DNA from 2 places in the Mesorhizobium sp. M0830 genome. Region 2 is predicted to be linked to the other one. Evidence: predicted binding sites of a transcription regulator. Region 2 holds the regulator's gene; the other holds the start of a gene.

Region 1 (14,867 bases), on a different contig from region 2:
AGCGTCCTCAACCCGGCCTCATCCGCCTCCGGCGGTCGCAGGGTCGGTGCTACGTCGCTGAGATCGCTGGCGATGAACTGGGCGTAACCGGAAAACGGAATGTAGTAGAATTCGGCCGAGCGATGCGCGGCCATCATCGTCTCGAACTCGCGCAGCATCTCAGTGATCGGCAGCACCCATTTGCGGCGGCGCAGCCTGTAGGTCGCGATGTTGTTGAGCGTTACTTCGGTCAGCACACCGAAGGCTCCGAGCGCGACGCCGATGGCATGGATCGTCTCCTGGTCCCCTGCCCGCTTGAAGTCGCGCAGCTTGCCAAGCCCGTCGACAATCTGCACCGTCTCCAGCTGCGTGTGATAGGCACCGAGCGTCGGCCCCGAGCCGTGCGTGGCTGTGCCCAGCGCGCCGCCGATCGCCTGGCGGTCGATGTCGCCCATGTTGGGCAGACCCTGGCCGATGCCTTGCAGGATGTGCATCAGCGGGCCGAGCCGGGTTCCTGCCCGCACCCGCGCCTGATGTTTTTCGGCGTCGTGCGAGACCAGCCCTTCCAGTCTCTCCAAGGACAGGATGGTGCCCTCGGATTTCACCAGCGGGGTGAAGGAATGACCGGCGCCGACGACGCGGACCGGGCCAGGTGCGGCACGAATGAGATCACCCAGTTCGCCGGCATCGGCGGGACTGGCGATCAACCGCGGTTCGGCGGTGACAAAGCCCGACCAGTTGCTCCAGCTGTTCGACATGGCGCTCCCCGCTCAGGCGACCGCGCGGCGACGCCGCGACAGCAGGATGAACAGACCAAGCAGAAGCACGCTGGCCACAGCGCTGGCGGCGGCGAATTCCGGCACCGGCCGGAAATCCTTGCCGTCGATGAGCAGAGACGCGGCGATCGGCCCGATCGCCAGGCCAAAAAGCTGGGCTGCCGGCACCAGGAGCACGACGGTGCGCGTCTCGTCGGCGGTGATCGCCAGCCGGATCTGGTAAGGCACGATGAACAAAAGAATGAAGCCCATGACCAGAGCGGCGACCCAGAATGTGATGAGGTCAGGTCCGCTGGCAAGAACCAGCGAGCTGACAAGCGCCACGATACCGATCGTCGCAACGGCAAGGCGATAATCGATGCGCGCCTCGAAGACGGTTGCCGTCATTGCACCCAGGACCTGAGCCGCGAGGCTGGCAGAGACAATCAGGCCGACGGTGCGGCCATCGATGCCGTATTGCGCGCCAAGCGGCTCCAGGAAGGCCCAGACCGCGCCGAAGAACATGAAGTAGCAGAACACCGACAGCAGCGCGGTGAGCGAAGGAACCGTCAGCACATTGGCCAGATTCTCGTCCTTGGGCAGATCGGCATAGTCGCCAGGGACGGTGAAGGCGACCGCCAGCGACGCGACGCAGACGACGGCAAGAACGATGAAGCCTCCGGCCGATCCGGCGGCCGGGATGACATAGAGCGCCAGCAACAGGGCAGTCGCGCATTGCGCCAGCGTCTGCATGGTGACGAAATAGCCGCCGATGCGCTCGGCGCGCCGCGAGCGGGCGATCAACTCGGTGGCGACCGCCACCAGACCGCCCTCGGCAAGGCCGGCCAGCGCGCGGGCAGCGATCAGCGTGTTGGCGGTTGCGGCATAGGCCGTCCACACATTGGCCAGCGCCAGCAGCAGCAAAAGAACGGCACTTTTCCAGCGCATGTTGTGCGCTGAGAGCAGCATCGCCACGACAGCCGAACCGACGGCAATGGCGATCATCTCGGCGGTCGCGACCAGCGCCAGTTCATCGCCGCTGACATGGCCCTCGATATAGAGAGCGCCGAGCAGCACGGGCTGCAGCCCGAGGATGAGCAAACCGACCGAGCCAACCCACAGTGCCGACGCAAGCTGTGCGCTGGTCGGATTGCCGACCAGCCAGTCGTCATTGTCTGCGTGGCCGGTATTTGTCGAAGCCAAAGGCGCCTCCCAATGTGCTTGCCGTGCGGTAAAAAAACTGACAACCTGTCAGCATTCTGGAAACTGATATTTGATCATATTTTTTGTCAACCGGAATCTGAAAAGCCCGTGCGAAAGATCGGTGCATGACGGAAGTGACGAAAACAGCCACCGAGCCCAGGCGCAGACCCAAGCAGGAGCGCAGCCGCGAGCGCATCGACGCGATCCTGTCGACGACCATGCGACTGATCGGCGAAAAGGGCATCGATGCCGTCACCATGAAGGAAGTCGGTCTGCTGGCGGGCGGGCCGATTGCCACCGTCTACCACTACTTTCCCAATAAATCGGCGATCCTGGCGATGCTCTACGAACGGTTTTCAGAGGTCAGCCGTACGCGGCTGACGGCGATCATCGCCGATGTCCGCGAGGCGAAGGACGTGATCGTGGCCGCCGACCGGCTGCTTGACGACTATCTCAGCCGCGTCGCCAGCGATCCGGCCATCCAGGATCTGCAGAACGCCATCCAGGCCGACAAGGCGCTCAAGAACCTAGACATCGCCGAAACCCGACATCAGGCCAGGATGTTCTGCGACCATGTCGCCGCCTTGATCGAGCCGGAGAAGCGCGAGCAGTTCGAACGCATGGTTCTGCTGATCTTCCAGCTCGCCGGTGGCGTGGTGCGCCTGGCGCTTGCCGAGGGCGACGCGGAAAGCCGCCGCACGATCGAGGATTATCGTTCGATCATCCACACCCAGCTGCGGCTGTTTCTGTAACCCTCAATCCGTAGAAAAATTTCACGCTCCAGGTCAGCGCTACGCGCCTTGACTCCGGCGAGCCGCCAGCCTATTTCAGCGCCACGTTAGCACTCGCCATTGGTGAGTGCTAACTCATATGTCCGGCGTCGCCGGACGGAGGAACTGTTTCTCACCGTTCTCATCGAGGAAGAAAAAATGGCAAAGTCGAAGTTCCGCCCGCTTCATGACCGCGTGGTCGTTCGTCGGGTCGAATCCGAATCCAAGACCGCTGGCGGGATCATCATCCCCGACACGGCAAAGGAAAAGCCGCAGGAAGGCGAGATCATCGCCGTCGGCTCCGGCGCTCGTGACGAAGCTGGCAAGCTGGTTCCGCTGGATGTCAAGACCGGCGACCGCATCCTGTTCGGCAAGTGGTCGGGCACGGAAGTCAAGCTCAATGGCGAAGACCTTCTGATCATGAAGGAATCCGACATCATGGGCATCATCGGCTGATATCAGGCCTTTTCATCAACTGAATTCCCGGGCTCAATCTAAAGCCCCTGCCAGGAGCTAAAAATGGCTGCCAAAGACGTAAAATTTTCCCGTGATGCCCGCGAGCGCATGCTTCGCGGCGTCAACATCCTCGCCGACGCGGTGAAGGTCACGCTCGGCCCCAAGGGCCGCAACGTCGTCATCGACAAGTCGTTCGGCGCGCCGCGCATCACCAAGGACGGCGTCACCGTCGCCAAGGAAATCGAGCTTGAAGACAAGTTCGAGAACATGGGCGCGCAGATGGTCCGCGAAGTTGCTTCGAAGACCAACGACATCGCCGGCGACGGCACCACGACGGCGACCGTTCTGGCGCAGTCGATCGTCCAGGAAGGCCACAAGGCGGTTGCCGCCGGCATGAACCCGATGGATTTGAAGCGCGGCATCGACCTGGCCGTGACCGAAGTCGTCGGCGCGCTCGGCAAGGCTGCCAAGAAGATCAAGACCTCCGAGGAAGTTGCCCAGGTCGGCACGATCTCGGCCAATGGCGACGAGTCGGTCGGCAAGATGATCGCGGAAGCGATGCAGAAGGTCGGCAACGAAGGCGTCATCACGGTCGAGGAAGCCAAGACCGCCGAGACCGAACTCGAAGTCGTCGAAGGCATGCAGTTCGACCGCGGTTACCTCTCGCCCTACTTCGTCACCAACGCCGACAAGATGGTTGCCGAGCTCGAGGACGTCTACATCCTCCTGCACGAGAAGAAGCTCTCCAACCTCCAGGCGATGCTGCCGGTTCTCGAAGCCGTCGTGCAGACCTCGAAGCCGCTGCTCATCATCTCGGAAGACGTCGAAGGCGAGGCTCTGGCCACGCTGGTCGTCAACAAGCTGCGTGGCGGCCTGAAGATCGCCGCCGTCAAGGCGCCGGGCTTCGGTGATCGCCGCAAGGCCATGCTGGAAGACATCGCCATCCTCACCGGTGGCCAGGTCATCTCGGAAGACCTCGGCATCAAGATCGAGAACGTCGGCCTCAACATGCTCGGCCGCGCCAAGAAGGTGTCGATCTCCAAGGAGAACACCACCATCGTCGACGGCGCCGGCAAGAAGGCCGAGATCCAGGGCCGCGTTGCCCAGATCAAGCAGCAGATCGAAGAGACCACTTCGGATTACGACAAGGAGAAGCTGCAGGAACGTCTCGCGAAGCTCGCGGGCGGCGTTGCGGTGATCCGCGTCGGCGGTGCGACGGAAGTCGAAGTCAAGGAAAAGAAGGACCGCGTCGATGACGCCCTCAACGCGACCCGCGCGGCCGTCGAAGAAGGCATCGTTGCTGGTGGTGGCGTAGCCCTGCTGCGCGCTTCGGCCAACATCAAGGCCACCGGCGTCAATGCCGACCAGGCCGCCGGCATCAACATCGTTCGTCGTGCTCTGCAGGCTCCGGCCCGCCAGATCGCGGCCAACGCCGGTGCGGAAGCATCGATCGTTGCCGGCAAGATCCTTGAGAACAAGGGCGCGACCTTCGGCTACAACGCCCAGACCGGCGAATATGGCGACATGATCGCCATGGGTATCGTCGATCCGGTCAAGGTTGTTCGTACCGCTCTCCAGGACGCGGCCTCGGTCGCCGGCCTGCTGGTCACCACCGAAGCCATGATCGCGGAGGCTCCGAAGAAGGAGTCGGCTGGCGGCGGCATGCCTGGCGGCATGGGCGGCGGCGGCATGGGCGGCATGGGCGGCATGGATTTCTAATCCAAACCAATCTCGCTAGACTTACAGAAAGGGCGCCGAAAGGCGCCCTTTTTGTTTGGCGCAGATCTCGATCGCCGCGCCTAATCGGTCCTCAGACGGCGGCATCCGCGCGCTGCCGTACCTCGCCGGCAAGCACTGCGGCTTCGATCAGCGCCGCGACCTCGTCGGGGCCAGCTACGCCGGCAAGGCCGCCTGTATCGAACTGTGGCCGGCGATCTCGACCGGACTCAGCACGCGATCCGCCAGCGCCAGCTTGGCGCCGAAGGTGTGGCGCACCAGGTCAGCGCCATGGGTCGGCAGACCTTAATCATATTGACGCACGAGAACGCCCGACCACAGCCATATGAGTTAGTCCTAAACTATTTCAATCTATGCTAGAACCGGACGCGACCGCCATTCGACGATCGAGAAGAACCATGAGGGAGGACTCGTGCTATGAGCATTAGAACCGCCTGCTTTGGAGCACTCGCATTGGCTGTCTTCAGCGGCACGGCATTTGCCGGGGCGCTCGACTCGCCCAAGATGATGGAACCGTTCTTCACCGATTCGAGCATGAAGACGATGAAATCCGACAAAGAAATGAAGGCCGCTTGGGCAGCGATGTCCAAGGACGATCAGGCCATGATGATGAAGGAATGCCAAGACGCTGCGATGAGCAAACCACACGCGCCGTTCTGCGAAAAATTGAAGGCTCTCGGCGGCGCCAACAAGTGATTGCCCGGAGTTGAAGACTAGATGAAGGCGAGCCTGGGCTCGCCTTCTGACTATCTGGCAGGGATTTTGCGCAGAGACGCCAGGACCCGCGAACCGGTTTCTACCGGTCGGCCAGCGCCAGCTTTGCGCCGAGCATGACGAAGGCGCCTGCGAAGGTTCGGCGCATCCAGGTCAGCACCATTGGCCGCGACACGACATGGCTGCGGATCGAGGCAGCGAAGATGCCGTAGCCGACAAAGACCACGAAGGTCAAAAGCATGAAGACGGAGCTGAGCTCCAGCATCTTCGACAACGCGTTGGGCTCGGTGGTGCTGACGAATTGCGGCAGGAAGGCGAAGAAGAAGATCGACAGTTTCGGATTGAGCACGTTGACGAGGATGCCGGTAGCAATCACCTTGCGGGCCGAGCGCGGCGTCACATCCTGTTCGACGCTCAGGCCACCCTTTTCCTTCAACGTGTTCCAGGCCATGTAGAGCAGGTAGGCGACGCCAAGATATTTCAGCGTCTCGAAGGCGACGGCACTGGTGTGCAGCAGCGCCGCAAGGCCGGTGATGGCAGCCGCCATATGCGGAATGATGCCGAGCGTGCACCCGAAGGCGGCGATGATCGAGGCCCGCGCGCCACGCGAGAGGCCGGCGCTCAGCGTGTAGAGAACGCCGGTGCCGGGCGAAGCCACGACGATCAGCGACGTCAACAGAAATTCGATGCTCATGAAATCCTCCGCTGCCCTGCCCGGCGCGGAAGGTATCGGGACGGACAATGGCGCACAAGCGGCGGTGAGCTTAATCTCCCCCTTTGTGGAGTAGATTAGCAGCTACACCGGCAATCCGTGCGCCCGGCGCGCCATCAGGCAATCGTCGTCACCAGGCATGCAGGCGCGGCAGACGTCCGGGCGGAGTTCATAGATGCCGCATGCGGTCGACTTGCCGATCTCGCCGCACAGGGCAGAGCAGCGCACGCCCTCGCAGCGCATGCCGGACAAATTGGCGGCTACATATTTTTCTGGGATGCGGTCGAGCTGCGCATCATCCTCGGTGGAAAAGCGCGGCCACTGGGCCGAGTAGGAACAGCAGGCGCCGCAGCTCTGGCAGTCGAAGAGAGCAGCGGTGCTGCGCTGCGACGACAAAGGACTTGCAGCGGCCATCAGGTCGGACAGCCCTGGTGCTGCAGGATTGCGATCGGCGTCTTGCGGCAAGGGGCTATCTCTTCTTGCCCGTCATTTCTTCTTGCCTGTCTTGCGCGACGACGCTTCGGCCGGCGACTTGAACAGATCGGTCGCGGTCTCGGCAGCTTCGCCGGCTTTCGGCGCGGCAACCGGCCTGGCCGGTTTTGCGGCGGCAGCCGGTGTTGCAGGCTGGTCCTTGGTGGAGAATTTTATGGCCATGTCAGTCCTCGTCGACGAAGCGCGATGTTGGTGCACGTGGATTGCGCAGGCGGCCGATCAACGCCGAAACCGCCGTGATGTTCATTTCCTCGGGCGACCAGTTTCTGACTTCCGCGATGTGGTGCACTGCCAGCTCGCGATGCGTGCTGCCGCTGTAGGCGGCGTCCTGATGGGTCACGCGCTCATGGGTCTTGGCGTCTTCACGGACATATTCGATCAGGTAGTTCGGGCATTCGGCGCGACCGCGCACGCCGACCCGCACCTGGGCATCGCCATGAGCGCGTTTGCAGCGCTCCAGCTTTTCCAGCACCCGGCGCACATATTCGACGGGCTTGTTGAGGCCATCGACCACGTCAGCGATGGTCGAATCGGCAGCGATCAGTTTCGGAGGCACGCGCTTGGTAGCCATCAGCGTCTTCCGGTTCGCTTCGGCAAAGCGGCGAGCGCCGCGGCGGCGGCCAACTCATCGGCCTCCTTCTCCAGGCGCAATTCGCGCAAGCGCGCGGTCTTGGCTTCACGCGCTTGGCTGACGGCATCGCGCTCGGAATTGATACGGTTGAGCGACATCGACTGGGTTTGCGTCTTGCTGAACAAGGACACGGCCTGTTCGGCTGTTGTCTTCGATTGAGCGGTCAAAATCTTTCTCCTGTCAGGAGCCCGTGACGATGGGGCAAGACCGGGTCTTCGGTCGGGACCATGCACGAAGCCATACGGCAGCGGATTCAATTGCTGGAGCGTCCCATAGCACGTCCAGGTCGGCGCGCGGCGCATTTTCAGCGGCAAGACGCGCAAAATGAAAAAGGCCAGGCACCGCCTGACCTTCATGAGAGCGCCGCGCAACCAAGTGACATCCAAAAGGATGCACGGGGGATGCACGGGAACGACCTTCTGATGCGCACGACATGCCGTGGAAACTCAGGTCTCCGCGGCCATGTGCTCGAATTCGCCACTCACCGGTGCCAGTACATCCGTGGTCACCGGGAGAGCTGAATTCTTTTTTCAGGCCGCCTTCAACTGGTCGGCGGACATCTTGCCCGACTTGTTGTCGCGGACCATCTCGTAGCCGAGCTTCTGGCCCTCGACGATGTCGCGCATACCGGCGCGCTCTACGGCCGAGATGTGGACAAAAACGTCGGCAGAGCCGTCGTCAGGCTGAATAAAACCAAAACCTTTGGTGGCGTTGAACCATTTAACTGTGCCGGTGCTCATGACGAACCCTTTCCATGGCAAATATTCGTTCGACGCCATGCGGATGCATGACGTCGTTTGTCCCGATTTTTGATGTGGGAAGTTCGTCAAAGGCGCGCTCGAAAGCGCGGATAACAAAAGTCAGTCAAACAAATATCGACGAATTCCTTGTAGGCTTCTTTTGGCGGCATGTCAATTTCTGGTTTTCTTCTCACCAGATTCGACGCAGACGCGCCTGGCGAGGATCCATTCGCCGGCGGCTCCGGGCACAGAAACCAAGGCGCCTGTTCCATAAAAAAAGCAGCATGCCGGGAACCAATTTCGCGCCCATGCATTTCACAGTGTCAGCAGTTTCAGAGAGAGATCTCAGGGACGCTGACACAAAGGACGCCTCCCGTACAATAAAACGTGCGAGGGGCGTTCTTGTATGATGACGGACCGGCTGGCCGGTATCGAGCGGGGCTTTCCCTCCCTCCCCGGATTTCGCTGCGAAGGCGATGTCCGGTTGCGGCGCAAATGTCGCGCCAAGATCGACGTGGATAGCGGCCGGGGCTTGGGTGGTGTTGGCTTGGATGCTCCAGGTGAGTTTGGCAACTTCACTCTGGCAGAGCGCTGGTCGACTTCCATCCCGATAGGATCTTCGCGATAGGCCCCCAACCTCGTTCTCTTACCCGCTGAACCGGCGGCTTTTTTCAGTTGAAAGACCGCCGTGATTCTGAACTCGCGGCACTCTTCAGATCAACAGCACCCAGGACCAATACGCACCGATCACCATTTGCACGGCGAACGCGGTGAACCTGAGACTAACCGCGAGTTGGGTCGTGGAGACGAGGTGGATCATCGACTGCACTATCCGTGCACCTAACAGGGTATAGGCAAGCGGATTCGTGACATCTGTTCTTGCGATAATGATGGCGACGCCTAGCAGACCTCCGAAGATTGGAAGCCCTTCAATGCAGTTGGCGTGGGCGCGGGCCAGCCTCTGCATGAAGGGGGTGAGTGCTGCGTTATCTGGCGTGAAGCCGTTTGCCGCGACTTGCCCAGAGATCACCAGGTAGGTCCGGATGACTTCCATCACGATCAGCAGGCCCAGCGCCCATGAGATGAATCCAATCAATGCATAAGCACTCGCCGACATGTGCCGTCCCCGTTGTTCGCCCTTTGGTTCATTGTAAAGGATCAAGTGGTGTTGTGCTTCTGTTGCTCCGGCTTGGTGGGGACGCTTCTGGCCCGCGGCCATCTTGGCCAAGCGATACAGATTCGATCTGCATCTTCACACCAACCTACCCTGAAATCCTCCAGAATCTGAGCCAATCCAGCGCGCCGAGAAGCGTCATCACACGCTTTGGTTGAAGTTCGACTTCGCGCGATCGTAAATGGCAACAATGGTCGCGGTGTTGAGGCGCGAGGGGTAAGGGTCCCGTTGGGCACAGATGGGTGCTGGTGAAACGCCAGTGACCGCCGGCGTGCCGGGATCTGGCGCTGTGAGTACGGATTGTGCGCAAAGCAAAGCCCTATGAGCAGGCCTTCACGATCGGGGTTTCCGTCAGCCGAGGAGGGTCGGCAATCGTTGGTTCTGCATGCTTCGAGAACCGTCCGGGCGACCAGGCGGGGAAGAAGCTCATTCGTCCGGGCCGGGTTCCGGCCATGTCTCCTTTGCCGCTTCCGCATACCAATGGCGCATCGCCGGGGTGGCAAGAACGGCGTCGACATAGGCGCGTGTATCCGGCGCAAGCGTGCCGCCGTAGGTGTCGAAGCGGGTGACGACAGGCGCATACATGGCGTCGGCCGCGGTGAAATGGCCGAACAGGAACGGGCCGCCCTTGCCGTATTGTTCCCGGCACTCGCGCCAGATCGTCTCTATGCGCTCGCGCTGTAGTTCACCTTCGGCGTCGAGCTCTTTGTGGCCCTTCGGCCGTCGCAAATTCATCGGCCAGCCATAGCGAACCTCGCGAAAACCCGAATGCATTTCGGTCGCCACCGAGCGCGCCAGGGCGCGGGCGTCGATGTCGGCCGGCCAAAGCCTTTTGTCTGGAAACAGGTCAGCCAGATATTCGAGGATGGCAAGTGTTTCCCAGACGGTCTTGCCATTGTGATTCAGGACGGGCACCTGGCCGGTCGGCGACACTTTCGCCAGATTTGCGAAGGTCTCCGACGTGCGCAGCCGCACGAAGCTCTCGTCGAACGGGATCTCCAGATGCCGCATCGCCACCCATGGCCGGAGCGACCACGAAGAGAAGCACTTGTTGCCGATGAAGAGCGTGAATTCAGCCATTTTTCTCCCCGCGCGCACGATCACCTGCAATCCGTTGGTCGGCGCTTGGTAACAGCCTAGCTCGCCGACCTTGCCTCGGGAGGCGGAAGCACGACCTGATCTGACGCCCGGGCGACGCCTGGAACCTAACCGACGCCGGCTCGTTAGCCTCCCGCGGATGAATTCCTCCGAATTCAAAACTCCCAGGAGATGCGGAAAAGGCGGCCGCGAGGGTCGCCTTCTTCATATGCTCCAACCCTTGCTGAAGGCATTGGTGAAGGCGACCTCGCCATGATCGCCGGTTGCCTCGCCCAGCACCACGTCCAAGCCGTTGCCGGTCACCCTGGCCAGCGCGAAACCGCCCATATAGGCAGCCTTCGGCTTGAACAGATCGAGCCCATCCCTGCGATAGATCAGCGGCGTGTCGTGCTGGTGGCCATGGAAAATGCCGACGACATTGTAGCCCTTGAGCGCCGCCAACAGCGCCTGCCGGTCGGCCTCGCCCCACCAGTGCGGTGCACCGGAGCCGTCATCGTCGTAGTGCCTTTTGGCGGCATCCCAGCGTTCTATGGAGAAGGTGTCCCAGCCATAGTGCTGGAACAGGATGACCGGGCGGCCATCCGCCGCATAGGTCGCCAGATCCTGCTTCAGCCATGACAGGCTGCTCTCGGCGCCGTGGCCAGTATCGCCGGCGAAACGATGCGTCTGGATCAGATGCAGGCCGCCCCAGTCCCAGGAATAGCAGTCGGTGTCGATATCATAGTCGGTGGCCGGCACCGGCGGCTTGAAGAACACGCCGGCGCGATGATTGACCTCGACATAGTCGCGCAATTCGCGCCTGTACCAGTCGACATGGTGCGGCGGCCCGTTCTGGTCGAGATCATGGTTGCCGAGCCCGACATAGACGGGCATGTGCACGCGATCGGGGCCGACGCCCTGCTGGTAGCGCTGGCTGAACTGGAGCAGTTGGGTGCCCTCGCTCGGCTGGGTGATTTGACCGCCGCCATCGTCCGTGATGTCGCCGCCGACGACGAGGCCGAGCGGCCTGCCGATGCGGCCGCCCGCCGAGCGCAGGCCACTGGCGACACCGTTGATCTCGGTGGGCCAGTCCTTGTCGGCGAGACCGTTGAGCGCCGTCACGTTGCGCAGCAGGGCCGCGTCAGTCTTTCCTTCCTGCCGGCAGTTGGGGCTCAAGCCGCTCGCCATGCGGCAGGCATGAACATCGGCGATGAACAGGAAGGTGGCGTCGATGGGCTGGATGCGTAGGCCGGTCTGGCTGAATGCCGGGCGCGACGATGCGCCGGCCGCGGCAAAACCTACGGCCTGCGCCAAAAAGCTGCGACGAGAAAACAATCCAGGCGAACGGCTATTCATCATGAGCTGAATTTCAGCATGGAGAGCGGCCGGCCGTCCAGCGCCTCTCCTTGCCGCCATTCGACATCGTGCCAAAGGCCTGCATCTCCGCCCTTCGAGAACCAGGCTGCCGAGGCGCTACGATGAAGGCGCAAGTTCCGAACGCTATGAGGCGATAAGGCCGCGGGCGCAGTAGCTAGAGCTGGCGCGCCAAGTCAACGCAGCGTGTTATCGCTTTGACATCAAAGGGTTCTTGGTCGTGGCAGCACCCGGCGACGTCGCCTGGCTGCCAGTCCGCCTTGAGATGACGACAGCGCACTCCGCTCCAGACCAGCCAAACAGTCCCGCAGCACGCTCGGATCCTGCGCCGTCTTGGCCATCGACATGGCGCCGGAATAGGTGGCGACCGCCAGCGCGGCGAAGCGCTCGGGATCTGTGCCCTCGTCCCTGCCCGCCTGCTGGTCCGCCCGCACCTTTTCCGAAATCGCCCGCCGCCAATCGGCAAAAATACCGGCAAGGGCAATCCGAAAATCGGGATCGGCGAGCGACAGCTCATGCGCCAGATTGTTGAGCGGACAGCCTCGCACGAAACCCTGCTGCTCCAGTTCCGCCGCCACCGCCTCGAACACGGCGCGCACGCCTTCGCGCACCGATGCTGCCGCCAGCACCGGCGCGATCCATGTCTGTTCCACCGCTGCCGCCACACGCTCGTCGATCACCGCCAGCGCCAGTGCCTTCTTGGTCGGGAAATGGTGATGCAGCGCGCCGCCGCTGACGCCGGCCGCCGCCATCAGGTCGCCGATGCTGGAGGCGTGATAGCCGCGCGCCTGGAACGCGTCCTCGGCCACATCGAGCACCTTCTTGCGCATGCCTTCAGGGTCGTTGATGCGTTTTCGTGGGCGCGGTTTTGATTGAACGTTCATCTCTGCTGACATTGCCGAACTCTAGCATATTGACAAAACAGGACAACCGGTCTGTTTTATAAACAGGATGATCACCCTGTTTTTGAGGAGAGTTGGATGAACATGCCCCTGAATGCCGCGCCGAAGCCATCGGTGCTCGCCTCGCCTGTCGTCGAGCTTCGGCAATACACGCTGAAGCCCGGCCAGCGCGACACGCTTATCGACATTTTTGACGGCAAGCTTATCGAGGGCCAGGAGGACGTTGGAATGACCATCATCGGCCAGTTCCGGGATCTCGATCGCCCGGATATGTTCGTCTGGATGCGCGGCTTCGATGGTATGGATGCGCGGACAAATGCTCTCGCCGCCTTTTATGACGGCCCGGTCTGGGCGGCGCACAAACATGCGGCCAACGCGACAATGATCGATTCCGACGACGTGTTGCTGCTGAAGCCCGCATGGCCGGGCGCTGGCTTTGACCTTACGGGTGCGCAACGTCCAAGCCTGGCCACCGACGAAAACTCAATTCAAAACAGGCCGCCGACTGGTCTCGTCGTCATCCAGATTCATCATCTCCAGCCCGGCGCGGAGGCTGATTTCGCCAGCCGCTTCGAGGCCGAAACAGTGCCCCTGATGACGGCGTCTGGAGCAGACCTGCTCGGTGCTTTCGTCACCGAGCATGCCGAAAACAGTTTTCCGCGCCTGCCGGTGCGGGCTGATGAAAACGTCTTCATGTCTGTCGCTGGCTTTGACAGCGCCGAGGCACATGCCCGCCACAAAGCCGCGCTCGCCGCCTCGCCGGCATGGCAGGCGCAGCTCGGTCTGACCAAACCAATTGAGACCTTGCGCCTCTTGCCGACGTCGCGTTCGCGGCTTGGGAGATGATTGAGGCGATTCGAGTGCGGCACCTGCCGGAGTGCGCTTTGCCGGAGAGCCGGCGGGGGGCCTGATCGTCGGCCGCGACACCGAAAAACTTGACGCTGCCCGCAGCCAGCATCGCGGTCTATCTCGCGAGCGATGAGGCGGCCTGGACAGTGACGGCATTTGTCGATCGACGGTGGCCATGCGGTGGGGTAATCCATCCCTGCACCAGACTAGGCGCCGGCATTTTCAGTAGCCCCGCTTTCCACAAATCCGAGTGAGGCTATCGCCTCCAGGATCTGATCGCGAACCCAGCGATGAGGTGACTCGTCGTCGTGGCGCGCGTGCCAGTACATTCTGATTTCAGGAACGGCAATGGGGAGCGGCGGTTCAAAGATGACGAGCGGCAGGGTCCTCGCCGCCCAAACGGCGAACTGCCTGGGAACCGCTGCGAGGTGGTTTCCATTTGCCACTGCCAATGCGACAGCCTGAAAGTGCGGCAGTGTCAGGCTTACGCGACGCGTTCGTCCGATTTTGCGGAGCGCCTCGTCGGTGGCGCCCGACATCGAGCCATCAATAGAACGAAGAATATGGGGCAATTCGCAGAAAAGCTCGATCGGCAAAGGCTCGCCTTCGGCAGTACCCGCCTGCCTGATCGCAGCGTTGTCTTCCGCGGCGATGATGGCGAATGGTGAATGGAACAGAGGCGTGCTTGAGACCCAGTCGGAGACCTCCAGCGGACGCTCGAGCGCTACGTCGATTTCATCCTCCTGGAGCAGCCGCGAAACGTCGCCGCGCGCGCTATCGAGAAACCTTAACGACACGCGCGGGGCGGCGCCGGCGATGCGTGCGGCCAGGGTTGGCATCAGCAGCATGGAAAAGAAATCGGCACCCATGAACGTGAAGGTTCGCTCCAGCTCCGCCGGATCGAACGCCTTCGCCGAATGGAAGACGCGTTCGATTTCGCGAAGGGCCACGCGCAACGGCTCGGCCAAGCTCTCGGCGCGCGGCGTCGGCATCATGTCATTGCCCCGCCGAACGAACAACTGATCGTTGAGGAGATGCCGCAAGCGATTGAGCGCGGCACTGACGGCAGGCTGGCTGAGGCCGATCTGCTCGCCGGCACGCGTAACGCTTCTCTCCCGCAGAAGGGCGTCGAACACCCTGACGAGATTGAGGTCGAGCGCATTCAAATTCATCGCATCAATTCGCCCCATATGATCATTCGATTTCCGCTGTGGGCATGTCCTTGGTTAGGTGGTCATCGGCACAGCAACAGAAGGATCAGACAGCCATGACAATGACCGCCCGGACGATCACAGGCAAGGA
Region 2 (14,867 bases):
CTCGGCCAGCCGCAGGCCCATCAGCAGGAACTCGTCGGCTTCTTCCGAACGCGTCAGGATCTCGCCGCCGGTGACGCCATGGCCCTTGGCCTCGACCAGATTGGCCCAGGTTTCCGGCATGCGTTCGGCGATCGTGACTGTGCGGCGGCCGTTCTCGACGAAGCGGCCATGCGCGCCTGGCCCGACACCGACATATTCACCGTAGCGCCAGTAGGTCAGATTGTGCCGGCTTTCAGCGCCCGGCCTGGCGTGGTTGGAAATCTCATAGGCCGGCAGGCCATGCGCCGAGGTGATCTCCTGCGTCAGCGCATAGAGATCGGCGGCGTGGTCGTTGTCGGGGATGATGAATTTCTTCGCGGCATGCAAGGCATGGAACGGCGTGCCCTCCTCGATGGTCAGCTGGTACAGCGACAGGTGATCGGCGGCGTGGCCGATCGCCTGTTCGAGTTCGGCCTGCCACGCTTCCGGTGTCTGGCCGGGTCGGGCATAGATCAGGTCAAAGGACAATCTTGGGAAGATTTCCCGCGCGAGCCCGATCGCGTGCAGCGCTTCCTCGACATTGTGAAGCCTGCCGAGGAAGCGCAAATCCTTGTCGTTCAGCGCCTGTACCCCGAGCGAGACGCGGTTGACCCCGGCCGCCCGGTAGCCGCGAAAGCGTTCGGCCTCGACCGAGGATGGATTGGCCTCCAGCGTCACCTCGATCCCGTCGGGAACGGTCCAGTTCTTCGCCACGGCGTCAAGGACCCTGGCCACCGTTTCCGGCTTCATCAGCGACGGCGTGCCGCCGCCAAGAAAAATGCTGGTTACCTCGCGCGGCCCGGTGCGTTCGCGCATCGTCGCAAGCTCGGCCTCGAATGCGCTGGCAAAACGATCCTGGTCGACCGGCTGGTGGCGAACATGACTGTTGAAATCGCAATAGGGGCACTTGGCCGCGCAGAACGGCCAGTGGACATAGATGCCGAAGCCGGGCGCCCGGTCGAGCAGCATGCTCATGTCGAGCCCAATCTCGCTTTGGCGAATTTCTGGAAGGCGCGGGCGCGGTGTGAGAGCGCCGTCGGCTGGCCGGGCCTCCAGCCATGTTTTTCCTCGGCGCTCATCTCGCCAAAGGTTTTTTCGAAGCCGTCGGGCAGAAACACCGGGTCGTAGCCGAAGCCGAGGTCGCCGCGCGGCGGCCAGACCAGCGTGCCTTCGGCCTCGCCGCGATAATATTCGGCCTCGCCGTCGGGAAACGCCAGGCAGATGACGGCGACAAAGCGGCCCTTGCGTTGTTGCGGCAAGGCCGCACCGCCTTCCTGCAACGCCACTTCGGTGCGTTGCATGGCCATGCCGAAATCGCGCGAACCGTCGGGTGTTTCGGCCCAGTTGGCGGTGTAGACGCCGGGCGCGCCGTCAAGCGCGTCGACGCACAGGCCGGAATCGTCCGACAATGCCGGCAGGCCGGTCGCCTTGGCCGCGGCCAGCGCCTTGATGTAGGCGTTTTCCTCAAAGGTGGTGCCGGTTTCGTCCGGCTCGGGCAGGCCGTAGTCCTTGGCCGATTTCGCTTCGAAGCCGAACGGCCCCATCAGGTCGGCGAATTCGCGCAGCTTGCCTTCATTGTGGCTGGCGACGACGATCTTCTTTCCATCGAGAGAGTGCATCAAAGGCCCCAGATTCGTGGCTCGGCGAATTCGATCGAATTGCCCGAGGGGTCGCGTATATAGATCGAACGGCCGCCCTGCGGCCATTCGAATTCGCTTTCGATGGCTATGTTTTTCGCTTCGAGATGCGCTCTCCAGTTGGCGATTTCGTCAGCGGTCGCCGCAAAGCAGAGATGGCCTTCGCCGACAGCGCCGTGTGGCGGCACGGGCAGCCTGGCGTCGGGCGCCGGCGGGATTTTGGTTGCCTCGGCATTGAAGACGAGCAACACGCCCGGGCCGCAGCGGAAGAACAGGTGTCGGCCATCGACTTTGCCGAAGAGGGTGAGGCCCAGGACGCCGGTGTAGAAGGTTTCCGCGGCGACGAGGTCGGTGACGTAGAGAGCAGATTCCAGGATAGCAGAGGGCGTCACGAGGCGCCCCCCTCTGGCCTGCCGGCCATCTCCCCCTCAAGTGGGGAGATTGGCAGCTTTGGCGCCTCCGCACATCTCACGCCGCCGGAAGGTGGCGCAAACCAGCGGGATAGCCGATCTCCCCCCTTGAGGGGGAGATGGCCGGCAGGCCAGAGGGGGGCGCTCAAGCTCGGCATTTGAGAACTAAGCCACCGCCATCTGCTGCAAACTGACCAGGCGCTGAATGCCCTTCTTGGCCAAGCCCATTAATTCCGCGAACTGCCCTTCCGAAAAAGGCTCGCCTTCGGCGGTTCCCTGGATCTCGACGATGCCGCCCTTGCCGGTCATGACGAAATTGGCATCGGTGCCGGCCGACGAATCCTCGATGTAATCGAGGTCGATAACCGGCTGGCCGTCATGGATGCCGCAGGAGATCGCCGCGACGTGGTCCTTCAGCACCTTGGCGACGCTGGCCATTTGGCGAGCTTCCATCCAGCGCAAGCAGTCGTAGAGCGCCACCCAGCCGCCGGTGATCGAGGCGGTGCGGGTGCCGCCATCGGCCTGGATGACGTCGCAGTCGACGGTGATCTGCTGCTCGCCCAGTGCTTGCAAATCGACCACCGCACGCAAGGAACGGCCGATCAGCCGCTGGATCTCCAGCGTGCGGCCGCCCTGCTTGCCGGCGGAAGCCTCGCGGCGCATGCGCTCGCCGGTCGAGCGCGGCAGCATGCCGTATTCCGCCGTCACCCAGCCCTTGCCGGAATTGCGCATCCAGCCCGGCACTTTTTCCTCCAGGCTGGCCGTGCACAGGACATGCGTGTCGCCGAACTTCACCAGGCATGAGCCTTCGGCGTGCTTGGAGACGCCGCGCTCGAAGGAGATGGCGCGCATTTCGTCGAATTGGCGTTTGGAGGGGCGCATTCAGGCTGCTTTCTTGTCATTTTTCGGGAATCTTGGCCGGCTTGTAGCCGCATGGGACGCATGGCGCAAAGGAAAATGGCTTGACGATCCGACACAGACACCGGGGTGATCTGACGCAGACACCGGGGCGATCTGACACAGACACCGGGTTGCGCGGGCCGTAGCGAAGTCTATATCTTTGGGCCGGAGGTTTTTGGCCGCAATGACCAAGGCAGTCGATCCAAGTTCGCAGGCGCCCGCGCTTCAATCATTGGACATGCGCTCGCGCGACATCTTCCGGCGCATCGTCGATTCCTACCTCAAGGACGGCGAACCCGTGGGATCACGCAGCCTATCGCGCATCCTGCCGTCTTCGCTGTCGCCGGCCACCATCCGCAACGTGATGAGCGATCTCGAGCATCTCGGCCTGATCTACGCGCCGCACATCTCGGCCGGCCGGTTGCCGACGCAGGCCGGCCTGCGTTTCTTCGTCGACGCCTTCATGGAGCTTGGCGATCTCTCCGACGAGGAGCGCCGCGCCATCGAGGCGCAAGTGCGGGCATCCGGCTCGGGCGCGACGCTGGAACACATGCTGACCGAGGCCAGCCAGATGCTGTCGGGCATGTCGCGCGGTGCCGGCCTGGTGCTTGCCGCCAAGAACGAAGTGGCGCTGAAGCACATCGAATTCATCCAGCTCGAGCCGACCAAGGCGCTGGCGGTGCTGGTGTCGCAGAATGGCGACGTCGAAAACCGCGTCGTCGAGCTGCCCGCCGGCATCACCGTCTCGCAACTGCACGAGGCCTCGAACTTCCTCAACGCTCATATCCGCGGCCGCACGCTGGCGGAGGCGCGGGTCGAGATCGCCCGCATCAAGGAAGAGACCAGGGCCGCCCTCGACACGCTGTCGCAGGACCTCGTCGAGAAGGGGCTCGCGGTGTGGGCCGGCGCGGACAGCGGCCTGCCGGCACGGCTCATCGTGAGCGGCCGCGCCAATCTGCTCGAAAACGTCACCGCCCAGGCCGATATCGAACTGTTGCGGCACCTGTTCGAGGACATGGAGACGCAGGACGGACTGATCCAACTGCTCGACCTCGCCGAGGAAGGATCGGGCGTGCGCATCTTCATCGGCTCGGAAAACAAGCTGTTCTCGCTGTCGGGCTCGTCGCTGGTGGTCGCGCCCTATCGCGACAAAGACGCCCGCGTCGTCGGTGCGCTTGGGGTCATCGGCCCGACCCGGCTCAACTATGCCCGCATCGTGCCGATGGTCGACTATACGGCGCAGCTGATTTCCCGCATGCTGCGCTAAGCGTATTGATGTTCAGGTGATGCCGGCCTGACCTGAATCTCAACACCTTAGACTCAAAAAACAAAGAACAAGCAGCTGAGGAGAAAAACAATGGCGCTCGAAGAATTCAAGGCCCGGATCAGCCTGCTGCTCGAGGAGATGGTCAACCAGCCGGAAGACCAGCACGAGATCCAGGAGCAGTTGCGCGAAAAACTGCGGGAAATGCGCGCCATGGGCCTGCCGCTGCCGGCCGATCTCGTCGCGCTGGAAAAGCGTCTCGATGACGATTTCTACGCCGCTGGGACCTGAGGCTAAAAAACCTCCGCTTTCGCTTCAACTGATCGTGTGCCGCGGAACAACGGACGAAACCGCTCGTTTGCCCCCTTTGCAGCCGTTCACTATGTGACCAGGTTTGGAGGATTGAATGATCCGATTGGCTGGGCTGGCTCTCTCCGCTGCGGTGTTTCTCGCCGCCGCTGCATTCGCACAGCAAGCGGAGCCCGTATTGAAAGGTGCCGCCGCCTTCGGCGACTGGCGTGCCGACAGGCCCGGTGTGCGCCGCCTGATCAAGCCGAACGATCTGCCAAAACCCGACGTCACCAAATCCGCCTCCAACAGCGCCGGCCTTGCCGAAAGGCCGGCAGATGCCAAGCCGAAACTGCCGCCGGGCTTTTCGGCCGAGCTGATCGCGTCGGGCATCGACAATCCGCGCGTCGTCCGCGTCGCGCCGAACGGCGACCTGTTCGTCGCCGACAGCGAAGCCAACCAGATCCGCGTCTACCGCCTGGCCGACGGTAGCGCGAAGCCGGCGCAGCACGGCATCTTTGCCCGCAATCTCAACCAGCCCTATGGCATTGCTTTCTATCCACCGGGCAACGACCCGCAATGGGTCTATGTCGCCAACAGCGACGGCATTGTGCGCTTTGCTTATCACAGCGGCGATCTGAAGGCCGCCGGCGACCCGGAGACCATCGTCGACAACATCCCTTCAAGTCATCACTGGACCCGCGACATCGCTTTCTCTCCGGACGGCAAGACGCTTTATCTATCGGTCGGCTCGGGTTCGAATGCCGCGCAGCATATGGGCAAAGAACCGAAGGGCGGCCTCGACGCCTGGGCGACGTCGCAGCCGCTCGGCGCTGCCTGGGGTCCCGAGGATGGCCGCGCGGCTGTGCTGGCCTTCGATCCCGACGGCAAGAACGGACGCATCGTCGCCACTGGCCTGCGCAACTGTTCGGGCATGGCCGTGCAGCCGGCGACCGGCGCGCTGTGGTGTGTCGTCAACGAAAGCGATGGGCTCGGCGACAATGTGCCGCCGGAATATGCGACCGTGGTCAAGGACGGCGCCTTCTATGGCTGGCCCTGGTACTATGTCGGCAACAACGAGGATCCGCGTCACAAGGGCGAGCGCCCCGATCTTGCCGGCAAGGCTGATATTCCCGACGTGCTGATGCAGGCGCATTCGGCGCCGCTCAACATCGCCTTCTACGAAGGGAAGACCTTTCCGGCCGAATACAGGGGCGACGCCTTCGTCGCGCTGCATGGTTCATGGAACCGTGGCAACAGGACCGGCTACAAGGTGGTGAGATTGCTGTTCAGGGACGGCAAGCCGACCGGCGAATACGAGGATTTCATCACCGGCTTCGTCGTCTCCAACGGCGAGGTCTGGGGTCGGCCGGTCGGCGTGGCGGTGGCGAACGACGGCGCGCTGATCGTGACCGAGGACGGCAACGGCACCATCTGGCGCGTCACCCATGACGGCGATCGCTCCTGAGCAATCTTGACACAAACCCCTCACCCGGATTGCCAACGGCGGCGCCAGGCTCTTCTCCCCGGCGGAGACGGTGACCGCGAAGCGGCCGGATGAGGGCGCCTTCTCTGCGTGTTGCAGCGACATCTGGTGCAATGGATTCCGATCCCAGGGAATTCAATCCTGGTCCATTCTATGCGACAAGGCGTTCTGATTTGAGGCCGCAGCCATGACGCTCACCGGATTCCTCGCCTACAGTGCGGCGCTCGGCATCGCCGCCGCCATCCCTGGTCCCGGCGTCACCGCGCTCGTTGCGCGTGCGCTCGGCTCCGGCTTCCGCTCGTCGTTGGCGATGTCCTTTGGGCTGATGGCTGGCGATCTCACCTACCTGACCGCCGTGGTGCTGGGTCTCGCCTTCGTCGCGCAGACCTTCGGCGTGGTTTTCCTGGCTATCAAATGGCTCGGTGTCGCCTACCTGGCCTTTCTCGGCTGGCGCTTCTGGAACAGCGGCATCACGCCCGAGACAGTCGAAGCGAAAAAGGGCAAGGGTGGGCTACTGTCGAGCTTTGCCGCCGGCCTGACCGTCACGCTCGGCAATCCGAAGACGATGATCTTCTACCTCGCGATCACGCCGACCATCGTCGACCTGAAGACCATCACACTTACCGATTACAGCATTCTCGTTGCGCTGACGGTCGTCGTACTTCTGGTGGTGCTGGTGCCGTATCTGGCGCTGGCGGCCAAGGCGCGCTGGTTCCTGAAGTCGCCGCGCGCGCTCAAGGCGCTGAACCGCACCGCCGCCGGCTTCATGGTCGGCGCCGCTGCAGCGATTGCCGCCCGGCAATAGAGGGCTTTTCGGCCAAACCATTTCGCAAACAGGCCTTTGCGGGAAATGCTTTTCCGAGAGGGCGATGTTTTCGACACAGGTCCCACTCGGATATTTTCAGCCGACAGTCTATCTTGCACGGCCAAAGGCCCTATCTTGGCGGCTTGAATTCCACTTGCCTGAAATTCCCCACTTGCCTGAAATTCCCCTTGCCTGAAAATTCTGGGAGCGAAACCAATGAACAAGCCCGTCACCTCTGCCCGTTTACCCGGTCGCGGCCGCGTCTACGATTCCATCACCGATACGATCGGCGACACGCCCCTGGTGCGGCTCGACAAGTTCGCTCGGGAAAAGGGCATCGTCGCCAACCTGATCGCCAAGCTCGAATTCTTCAATCCGATCGCCTCGGTCAAGGACCGCATCGGCGTGGCGATGATCGAGGCGCTGGAGGCTTCCGGCAAGATTTCTCCCGGCAAGACCACGTTGATCGAACCGACGTCGGGCAATACCGGCATCGCGCTTGCCTTCGCCGCTGCCGCCAAGGGCTACAAGCTCATCCTGACGATGCCGGAAACGATGTCGATCGAGCGCCGGAAGATGCTGGCGCTGCTCGGCGCCGAGCTGGTGCTGACCGAGGGTCCGAAAGGCATGAAAGGCGCCATCGCCAAGGCCGACGAACTGGCCGCGACGATCCCCAACGCAATCATTCCGCAGCAGTTCGAGAACCCCGCCAACCCGGAAATCCATCGCACGACGACGGCCGAGGAAATCTGGAACGATACGCATGGCGAGGTCGATATCTTCGTCGCCGGCATCGGCACCGGCGGCACCATCACCGGCGTCGGCCAGGTGCTGAAGAAGCGAAAGCCCTCGGTGCATGTCGTCGCAGTCGAGCCGGACTCCTCACCGGTTCTGTCGGGTGGCCAGCCTGGCCCCCACAAGATCCAGGGGATCGGCGCCGGCTTTGCGCCCAAAATCCTCGACACGACGATCTATGACGAGATCGTCAGGGTATCGAACGAGGATTCGGTCGCAAATGCCCGCCTCGTCGCCCGCCTCGAAGGCGTACCGGTCGGCATCTCGTCGGGCGCCGCCCTGCAGGCGGCCATCGTCGTCGGCTCGCGGCCGGAAAACAAGGGCAAGAACCTGGTCGTGGTGATCCCGTCCTTCGCCGAGCGCTATCTGTCGACGATTTTGTTCGAGGGGTTGGGGGCTTAGCCGAAGGTGAAGGGACGTTGACCTTCGGCGCCGCTTTTGTCAGAGGCCAGAGTGATTCGATTCGGAGCCCTATGCATTTGCCGGGCGCCGCGGGCGCTGATGTCCGCGCTTCGTGAAGATCGGAACCTGCTAAAGTGGGTAAAGACTTCGATTCAATAACCCCGTTCGAGGTCGATTTTGTTGGACAGAGGCTCTCCTCTTGCGACTTGACCGCAAAGATCGGCGGCCTGGTCGATTCCAGAATCCACCCAGAAGCTCGCAACATGAGGTGTGATGGTCACCCTGGGATGAGTCCACAACGGCGATGAAGCCTCCAGGGGTTCACGCTCAAACACGTCAAGACAAGCACCAGAAAGCTGACTTTCATCGAGCGCGCGGATCAGGTCGGCTTCGTTGACATGCGCGCCCCTGCCGACATTCACAAGGTAGGCACCTCGCTTCATTTTTCTAAAGGCAATGGAGTTCAGTATCCCACGAGTGTCACCAGTCAGGGGAAGTGAGCAGATAACGTAGTCCCGATTTGTGAGTGCGTCCGCAAGCTGGGCGCGGCCAAAGTAACTATGTATACCGGGAAGCGTCTTTTGATGACGAGACCAGACTGCCGTGTCGTAGCCCAAGTCCGCAAACAGCTTTGCGGCCCAGCCACCGATCCGGCCCGCACCCAGCACAACAATTTTTGTCTCGGAGATCTTCCGAGGCGCGAGCGGATTCCAGGATTTGCGGGCTTGCAGACTCATGTATTCTGCAACATGCCGCTGCTGGCAGAGAACCCGAAGGACGATGTACTGCACCACTTCCGACGCCTGCTCACGCGTTGCGAGCCTGATGAGCGGAACACCCTTGGGAAAGCTCTGAAGGTCAATACCCTCGACACCGGCCCCCAAATAGACAACGGCGCTTAGCCCCGTCATGGCGTCAAAAAAGCCAGGACTGGCGCCCTTGTCGATCAGCACAATATCTATATCACTTTTGTTCCCGGCGTCTGGCCAAAGCCTGAACTCCAGCTGCGGCACGCGGGTTTTAAGCTCGGCAGCCCATACTTGGGCATCAATGTAGTCAGGGTACTCATTGACCATGAGAACGGTAGTGGGCTCGCCGAACACTTCGCCCCTCCCAGATTCAGGTAATCAGGCATCCACCGGATGACCAGTCTGTTGTGGCTGAGGGTTGCGCAAACTGGTACCAGTTGCAAGACCAGACCTCGGCAAAATGGCGTTTATGCGCGCCCGGCAGCGGCGGCTTCACTGCGGAGGCCGCACTCGGACTAGACGAATTGCCGGCAGCGAGCCGCCGTTTCCCCGGCGCTTAATTCTTCAGAGCTGCCCTTTTGCCCTGCAGGAACCGGCGCACCGCCGGGTCGCGCTCGAGGCCGATCGCCCGGTCATAGGCTTGGCACGCCTGCGATACCTGCCCAAGCCTGGCCAGGAGACCGGCGCGGGCTGCCCAATAGGGCTGATACTCATCAAGCCGCTTGTCCTCGCCCAGCACGTAGAGGGCCGCCAATCCAGCCACTGCACCCTCGGCCTCGGCAATCGCCACCGCGCGGTTGATCGCCACCACCGGTGATCCCGCGATCGAGAGCAGCGCGTCGTAGAGTTCGCGGACCGCCACCCAGTCGGTGCGGCCGGTCAGCCGTCGTGCCGCATGTGCGGACTGAACCGCCGCCTCAAGCTGGTAGCGGCCGATGACGCCCATCGTGGCGGCGCGGCGGAGCAGGGATTCCGCTTCGTCAACCAAAATGCCATCCCACAGCGTGTGATCCTGCTCGGCCAGCGGAACATAATCTCCGGCCGGATCGCGCCGTGCCGCGCGCCGCGCTTCGGCGAACAGCATCAGCGACAGCAGACCCAGCGCCTCGGGCTCTTCCGGCATCAGCGAAGCCACCAGGCGACCGAGCCAGATGCCTTCGCTGGCCAGATTGCGGCGCCGCGTTTCGGTGCCCGCCGGATCGGACCAGCCTTCGGCGAAGGCGGCGTAGATCGCTTCCAGCACCGCATCCAGCCTTTCGCCGAGTTCGGTCCGCTCCGGAACGCGGAACGGAATGCCGGTTTCACGGATGCGGGTCTTGGCGCGAACCAGGCGCTGGCCCATGGTTGCCGGCGACACCAGGAAGGCTGAGGCGATCGTCGCCGCGTCGAAACCCAGCACGGTCTGGAGGATCAGCGGCGAGCGAATGCCGGGCTCGATCGCCGGGTGGGCGCAAGCGAACATCAGCCGCAACCGTTCGTCGGGAAGGTCATCGTCGGTCATGCCCGCCTCCATCTCCTCGGCAATCAGCTTGAGATGCTCGCGGCCGGCCTCGCTGGTCAGCCGCCGCCGCACCGCATCGACGCGGCGCCGCCTTGCCACCGCCAGCAGCCAGGCTTCCGGCCTTTCAGGCACGCCGGTTCGTGGCCAGCGTTCGAGTGCCGCGGCAAAGGCGTCAGCCAGCGCGTCTTCGGCAGCGGCCACGTCACGCGTTCGCGCCGCGAGCCAGGCAACCAGCTTGCCGTAGCTTTGTCGGGCGGCGGCCTCGGCGGCCACCCGGGCGATCTCCGAGCGACTGTCCATCACATCATCATCTCTCGGACAGGTACTCGGTCATTTCCCAGATCGGCCGCAGCTCGACAGTACCGGTGCTGGCCGCCGGGCAGCGCGCCGCCCAGGCGATCGCGGCGTCGGCATCCTCGGCCTCGATCATGTAGAAGCCGGCAAGCTGCTCCTTGGTATCGGCATAGGGGCCGTCGAGCACGTTGGTCTTGCCCCCAGCCACCCGTACAGAGGTGGTCGCCTGACTCGGGCGCAGTCGGTCCCCTGCCAGCCAGGCGCCGGACTTCTTCAAGGCTTCGGTATAGGCACCATAGGCGGCACTCATCTGGTAGGTCGCCTCGGCCGGTGCATTCGCCATCGCGGCTTCGTCGGCGTAGATCAAAATCATGTATCGCATGGTCTTCTCCCGTTGTTTCGAAGGCCGCTTCGTTGCGAGCCGGACGTATGTCGCGCGGCAGCGCGCGATTTCGACAGACAGCTCAAAAAACTTTCGGCTCCGCTGGCTTTTTGCGCAAGCCGCGATCTGTTTCCGATCTCTCAACCGTTCGTCTAACGAGCACAATTGCGGGTTGGCATTTGCGGCTCGCTGTCTAAACTCGCCGTGGTCGCACCTGGGAGGCGGTGCGGTCGCCGATATTTCAGGGAGGAGGCCCCGATGTTCCATTTCAGAACGAAATTCGTTGCAGCCGGTGCCGTGGCGCTCTCGCTTGGCCTGGGTGCCGTCTCAGCCAGCGCGCAAGAATTTATCAATGTGCTGACCGGCGGGACGTCCGGCGTGTATTATCCACTCGGCGTCGCATTGTCTGAAATCTACGGCAAGGGCATCGAAGGCGCGCGTACCCAGGTGCAGGCAACCAAGGCTTCGGTCGAAAACCTCAATCTGTTGCAGCAGGGCAGGGGCGAGATCGCCTTTGCGCTCGGCGATTCCGTCAAGCTGGCCGCTGAAGGCAACACCGAAGCGGGCTTCCCGGGCAAGCTCGACAAACTGCGCGGCATCGCCGCCATCTATCCCAACTACATCCAGATCGTCGCCAGCCGGGAGTCCGGCATCAAGACGCTGGCCGATCTCAAGGGCAAGAGCCTGTCGGTCGGTGCGCCGGCGTCCGGCACCGAGCTCAACGCGCGCGCCATCTTCGCTGCCGCCGGGCTGAAATACGAGGATCTCGGAAGGGTCGAATACCTGCCCTTCGCCGAATCGGTCGAGTTGATCAAGAACCGCCAGCTCGCCGCCACGCTGCAATCCGCCGGACTCGGCGTCGCCTCGATCCGCGATCTCGCCACCTCCGTGCCGATCAATGTCGTGGCAGTGCCGGCGCAGGACGTCGCCAAGATCGGCGCGCCCTATCTTTCGGTGATCATTCCCAAGGGAACCTATGAGGGCCAGAGCGAGGATGTCGCCACCGCTGCCGTCGGCAATTTCCTTATCACCCGCGCCGATGTCTCCGACGAAACCGCCTATCGGATGACCAAGCTGCTGTTCGAGCATCTGGACCAGCTTGCCGCCGCCCATGCCGCCGCCAAGGCGATCGACCCCGCCAAGGTGCTAGACGGCATGCCGGTGCCGCTGCATCCCGGCGCCGAGCGGTACTACAAGGAGAAAGGGCTGCTGAAGTAGGCGCGTGGCAATCCGACATGTCTTCGCCAGGCGCCCCCTCTGCCCTGCCGGGCAGAGGGGGGCGCCTCGCGCTACAATTCGCTCCTTTTGGAGATCGATGGATGAGCGAAGCAACGACAACCGACGGCAAATCCGCCACCTTCCATCTCCCCGTCGCCGAAGAGCAGGTCGAAGGCCTGCCGCCGGGCTTCGGCGAAGGGCTCGCCGGCAAGGCCGCCTTTCTCATCGCCGTCTCCTTTTCCGTGTTCCAGATCTACGTCGCCGCTTATGGCAGCATTCCGAGCCAGGTGGTGCGAGCCATGCATGTCGGCTTCCTGCTGCTGCTCGGCTTCGGCCTGATCGCCAATCTGCGCGCCAAAAGTATGCCGGCAAAAGCCGTGTTCTGGACGCTCGGCGTGCTCGGCTTCGGCACCGGACTCTACAATTGGGTGTTCTATACAGACCTCATCCGCCGCTCCGGCTTCCTGACCACGCCGGACCTGATCGTCGGCGCGGTGCTGGTGGTGCTGGTCTTCGAGGCCGCCAGGCGGCTGATGGGGCTGCCGCTGGCGGTCATCGCCTTCATCTTCCTCGCCTACTGCTTCGTCGGCAACCATCTGCCGCCGCCGCTCGTCCATCGCGGCTATGATTTCGCCCAACTCGTCGACACCTTCGCCTATGGCACCGAAGGCATATACGGCACGCCGATCTATGTTTCAGCCGCCTACATCTTCATCTTCGTCGTCTTCGCCGCCTTTCTCGAACGCGCCGGCATGATTGCGCTGTTCAACGATTTCGCGCTCGGTCTTGTCGGCACCTGGCGCGGCGGCCCGGCGCAGGTCTGCGTGCTGTCCTCGGCGCTGATGGGTACCATTTCCGGCTCGGGCGTCGCCAATGTGGTGGCCAGCGGCCAGTTCACCATCCCGCTGATGAAGCGCTTCGGATTCCGCGCGGCTTTCGCCGGCGCCGTCGAGGCAACCTCCTCGATGGGCGGCCAGATCATGCCGCCGGTGATGGGCGCGGTCGCCTTCATCATGGCCGAGACGCTGAACGTGCCCTATGCCGAAGTGGTCAAGGCAGCGATCATCCCGGCGCTGCTCTATTTCGGCGCCTGCTTCTGGCAGGTGCATCTGGAAGCCGGCAAGGCCAGCCTGCATGGCATGGCCAAGGCGGACCTGCCCAACCCGTGGGACGCGGTGAAACAACACTGGCCGCTGGTGCTGCCGCTTGCGGCCCTCATCTATCTTTTGTTCGCCGGCTATACGCCGATCTTCGCCGGCACGATGGGCCTAGCGCTGACCATCGTGCTTATCCTCGGTACGCCGCTGGCGGCAGCGATCGGGCCGCTCGCCTTCCGTGTCGTCTTCTGGCTGGCGCTCGGGCTCGCCGCCGCCTTGTTCATGAAGTTCGGCGTCAACCTCCTCGGCCTCGTCATCGCCGCGCTGGTCGTCGCCTGCTTCACCTCCAGGGGCGGCCGCGAGACGCTGCGGATCTGCGTCGACTCGCTCGCCGAAGGTGCCAAGAACGCGCTGCCGGTCGGCATTGCCTGTGCCATCGTTGGCATCGTCGTCGGCACGCTGACGCTGACCGGCATCGCTTCGACCTTCATCGGCTGGATCATCTCAATCGGCGAGAACAATCTGTTCCTGTCGCTGGTGCTGACCATGGTCACCTGCCTGGTGCTCGGCATGGGCATCCCGACCATTCCCAACTACATCATCACTTCGTCGCTCGCCGGGCCGGCGCTGCTGTCGCTCGGCGTGCCGCTGCTGGTCAGCCACATGTTCGTCTTCTATTTCGGCATCATGGCCGACCTGACGCCGCCGGTGGCGCTGGCGGCGTTTGCCGCCGCCCCGATGGCTAGGGAAAGCGGCCTCAAGATCGGCATCCAGGCGACCAAGCTCGCCATTGCCGGCTTCGTCGTGCCGTTCATGGCGGTCTATACGCCGGCGCTGATGCTGCAGGACGCCGGGCCGATCGCCGCCCAGTTCGGCTATCCCGTCGAGGTCGCCTACATCGTCGCCAAGGCGTGCATGGGGATCGTGCTGTGGGGTGCTGCCGCGGTCGGCTTCCTCATCAGGCGCATGGCGTGGTGGGAGCGGCTGCTGGCCTTCGCCGCCGGCGTGCTCTTGGTCGCGGCGGTGCCACTCACTGACGAGGCCGGCTGGGCGCTGTCGCTTGCTTGGATCGGCTGGCACTGGTGGCGGGCGCAGCAAGCATCGATCTCCGCATGAGCCTGTGCATCCTGGCCGCCGGCAAGACGGTGACGCTCTCGGTTGCCGCCTTCACGCTGTCCTGGACGCATTCGGTGGAACGGACGCGCTGGGCAGAGGACTGGAAGGTGACGCCTTCCGGCCTGCAGGTGGTCGAGGCGCGGATCAAGGGCTCGGGCGCGGGCATGGAGCCGCCGGAAGGCGCGGTGCTGCGCGACGGCTGGTGGATCTATGCGCCTGATGTAGGCCCACAGCGACGCCTCGTGCTTGCCGCCTCCGGCGAGACCGGCGACGGCTGGATGCTGTGCACGGTTCAAGGCTGCCGTGAACTCGGCAAGGTGGCTGGTGCCTCCATTGTGCTGGAACCATGCGGGTCGGACGGCACGAGCCAGCCCGATAGCGCACGATCAGGCCGGTGAGCGGATGGGAAATCTCGACATGGAAGTGGAAGCGGCCGTTTTCGACGGCCTCGTGAAATCTCCTGCCGACCTGACCCCCTAGCCAATCATTCGTCCCCGCAGCTCGG

What was found. The regulator HrcA, encoded in region 2, represses chaperone genes, less so after heat shock. The targets are predictions, from matches to a motif close to GTTAGCACTCNCNNNNNGNGAGTGCTAAC.
Region 1: the regulator HrcA is predicted to act here: its motif matches at 2,775-2,803, upstream of groES (co-chaperone GroES).

What each region holds. Positions count from the first base shown of each region.
Region 1 covers NZ_JAMYOR010000011.1:118,936-133,802, reverse strand. The annotation lists gene NKI20_RS09710 (D-arabinono-1,4-lactone oxidase) at 1-737, opposite strand, end outside; gene NKI20_RS09705 (MFS transporter) at 750-1,937, opposite strand; gene NKI20_RS09700 (TetR/AcrR family transcriptional regulator) at 2,063-2,689, shown strand; gene groES (co-chaperone GroES) at 2,867-3,163, shown strand; gene groL (chaperonin GroEL) at 3,227-4,882, shown strand; gene NKI20_RS09685 (hypothetical protein) at 5,318-5,596, shown strand; gene NKI20_RS09680 (LysE family translocator) at 5,697-6,308, opposite strand; gene NKI20_RS09675 (YkgJ family cysteine cluster protein) at 6,411-6,791, opposite strand; gene NKI20_RS09670 (hypothetical protein) at 6,813-6,980, opposite strand; gene NKI20_RS09665 (hypothetical protein) at 6,982-7,389, opposite strand; gene NKI20_RS09660 (hypothetical protein) at 7,389-7,616, opposite strand; gene NKI20_RS09655 (cold-shock protein) at 7,980-8,189, opposite strand; gene NKI20_RS09650 (MAPEG family protein) at 8,902-9,408, opposite strand; gene NKI20_RS09645 (glutathione S-transferase family protein) at 9,790-10,443, opposite strand; gene NKI20_RS09640 (metallophosphoesterase) at 10,666-11,799, opposite strand; gene NKI20_RS09635 (TetR/AcrR family transcriptional regulator) at 12,018-12,698, opposite strand; gene NKI20_RS09630 (NIPSNAP family protein) at 12,795-13,562, shown strand; gene NKI20_RS09625 (LysR family transcriptional regulator) at 13,772-14,737, opposite strand; gene NKI20_RS09620 (cupin domain-containing protein) at 14,833-14,867, shown strand, end outside.
Region 2 covers NZ_JAMYOR010000034.1:432-15,298, forward strand. The annotation lists gene hemW (radical SAM family heme chaperone HemW) at 1-993, opposite strand, end outside; gene rdgB (RdgB/HAM1 family non-canonical purine NTP pyrophosphatase) at 990-1,637, opposite strand; gene NKI20_RS19885 (VOC family protein) at 1,637-2,047, opposite strand; gene rph (ribonuclease PH) at 2,231-2,947, opposite strand; gene hrcA (heat-inducible transcriptional repressor HrcA) at 3,150-4,232, shown strand; gene NKI20_RS19900 (hypothetical protein) at 4,323-4,520, shown strand; gene NKI20_RS19905 (PQQ-dependent sugar dehydrogenase) at 4,636-5,985, shown strand; gene NKI20_RS19910 (LysE family translocator) at 6,191-6,808, shown strand; gene cysK (cysteine synthase A) at 7,025-8,005, shown strand; gene NKI20_RS19920 (NAD(P)-dependent oxidoreductase) at 8,158-9,108, opposite strand; gene NKI20_RS19925 (RNA polymerase sigma factor) at 9,311-10,555, opposite strand; gene NKI20_RS19930 (YciI family protein) at 10,563-10,931, opposite strand; gene NKI20_RS19935 (TAXI family TRAP transporter solute-binding subunit) at 11,190-12,149, shown strand; gene NKI20_RS19940 (TRAP transporter permease) at 12,251-14,362, shown strand; gene NKI20_RS19945 (DUF1850 domain-containing protein) at 14,359-14,760, shown strand; partial or broken gene NKI20_RS19950 (hypothetical protein) at 14,792-14,867, opposite strand, start outside; gene NKI20_RS19955 (thiol-disulfide oxidoreductase DCC family protein) at 14,839-14,867, opposite strand, start outside.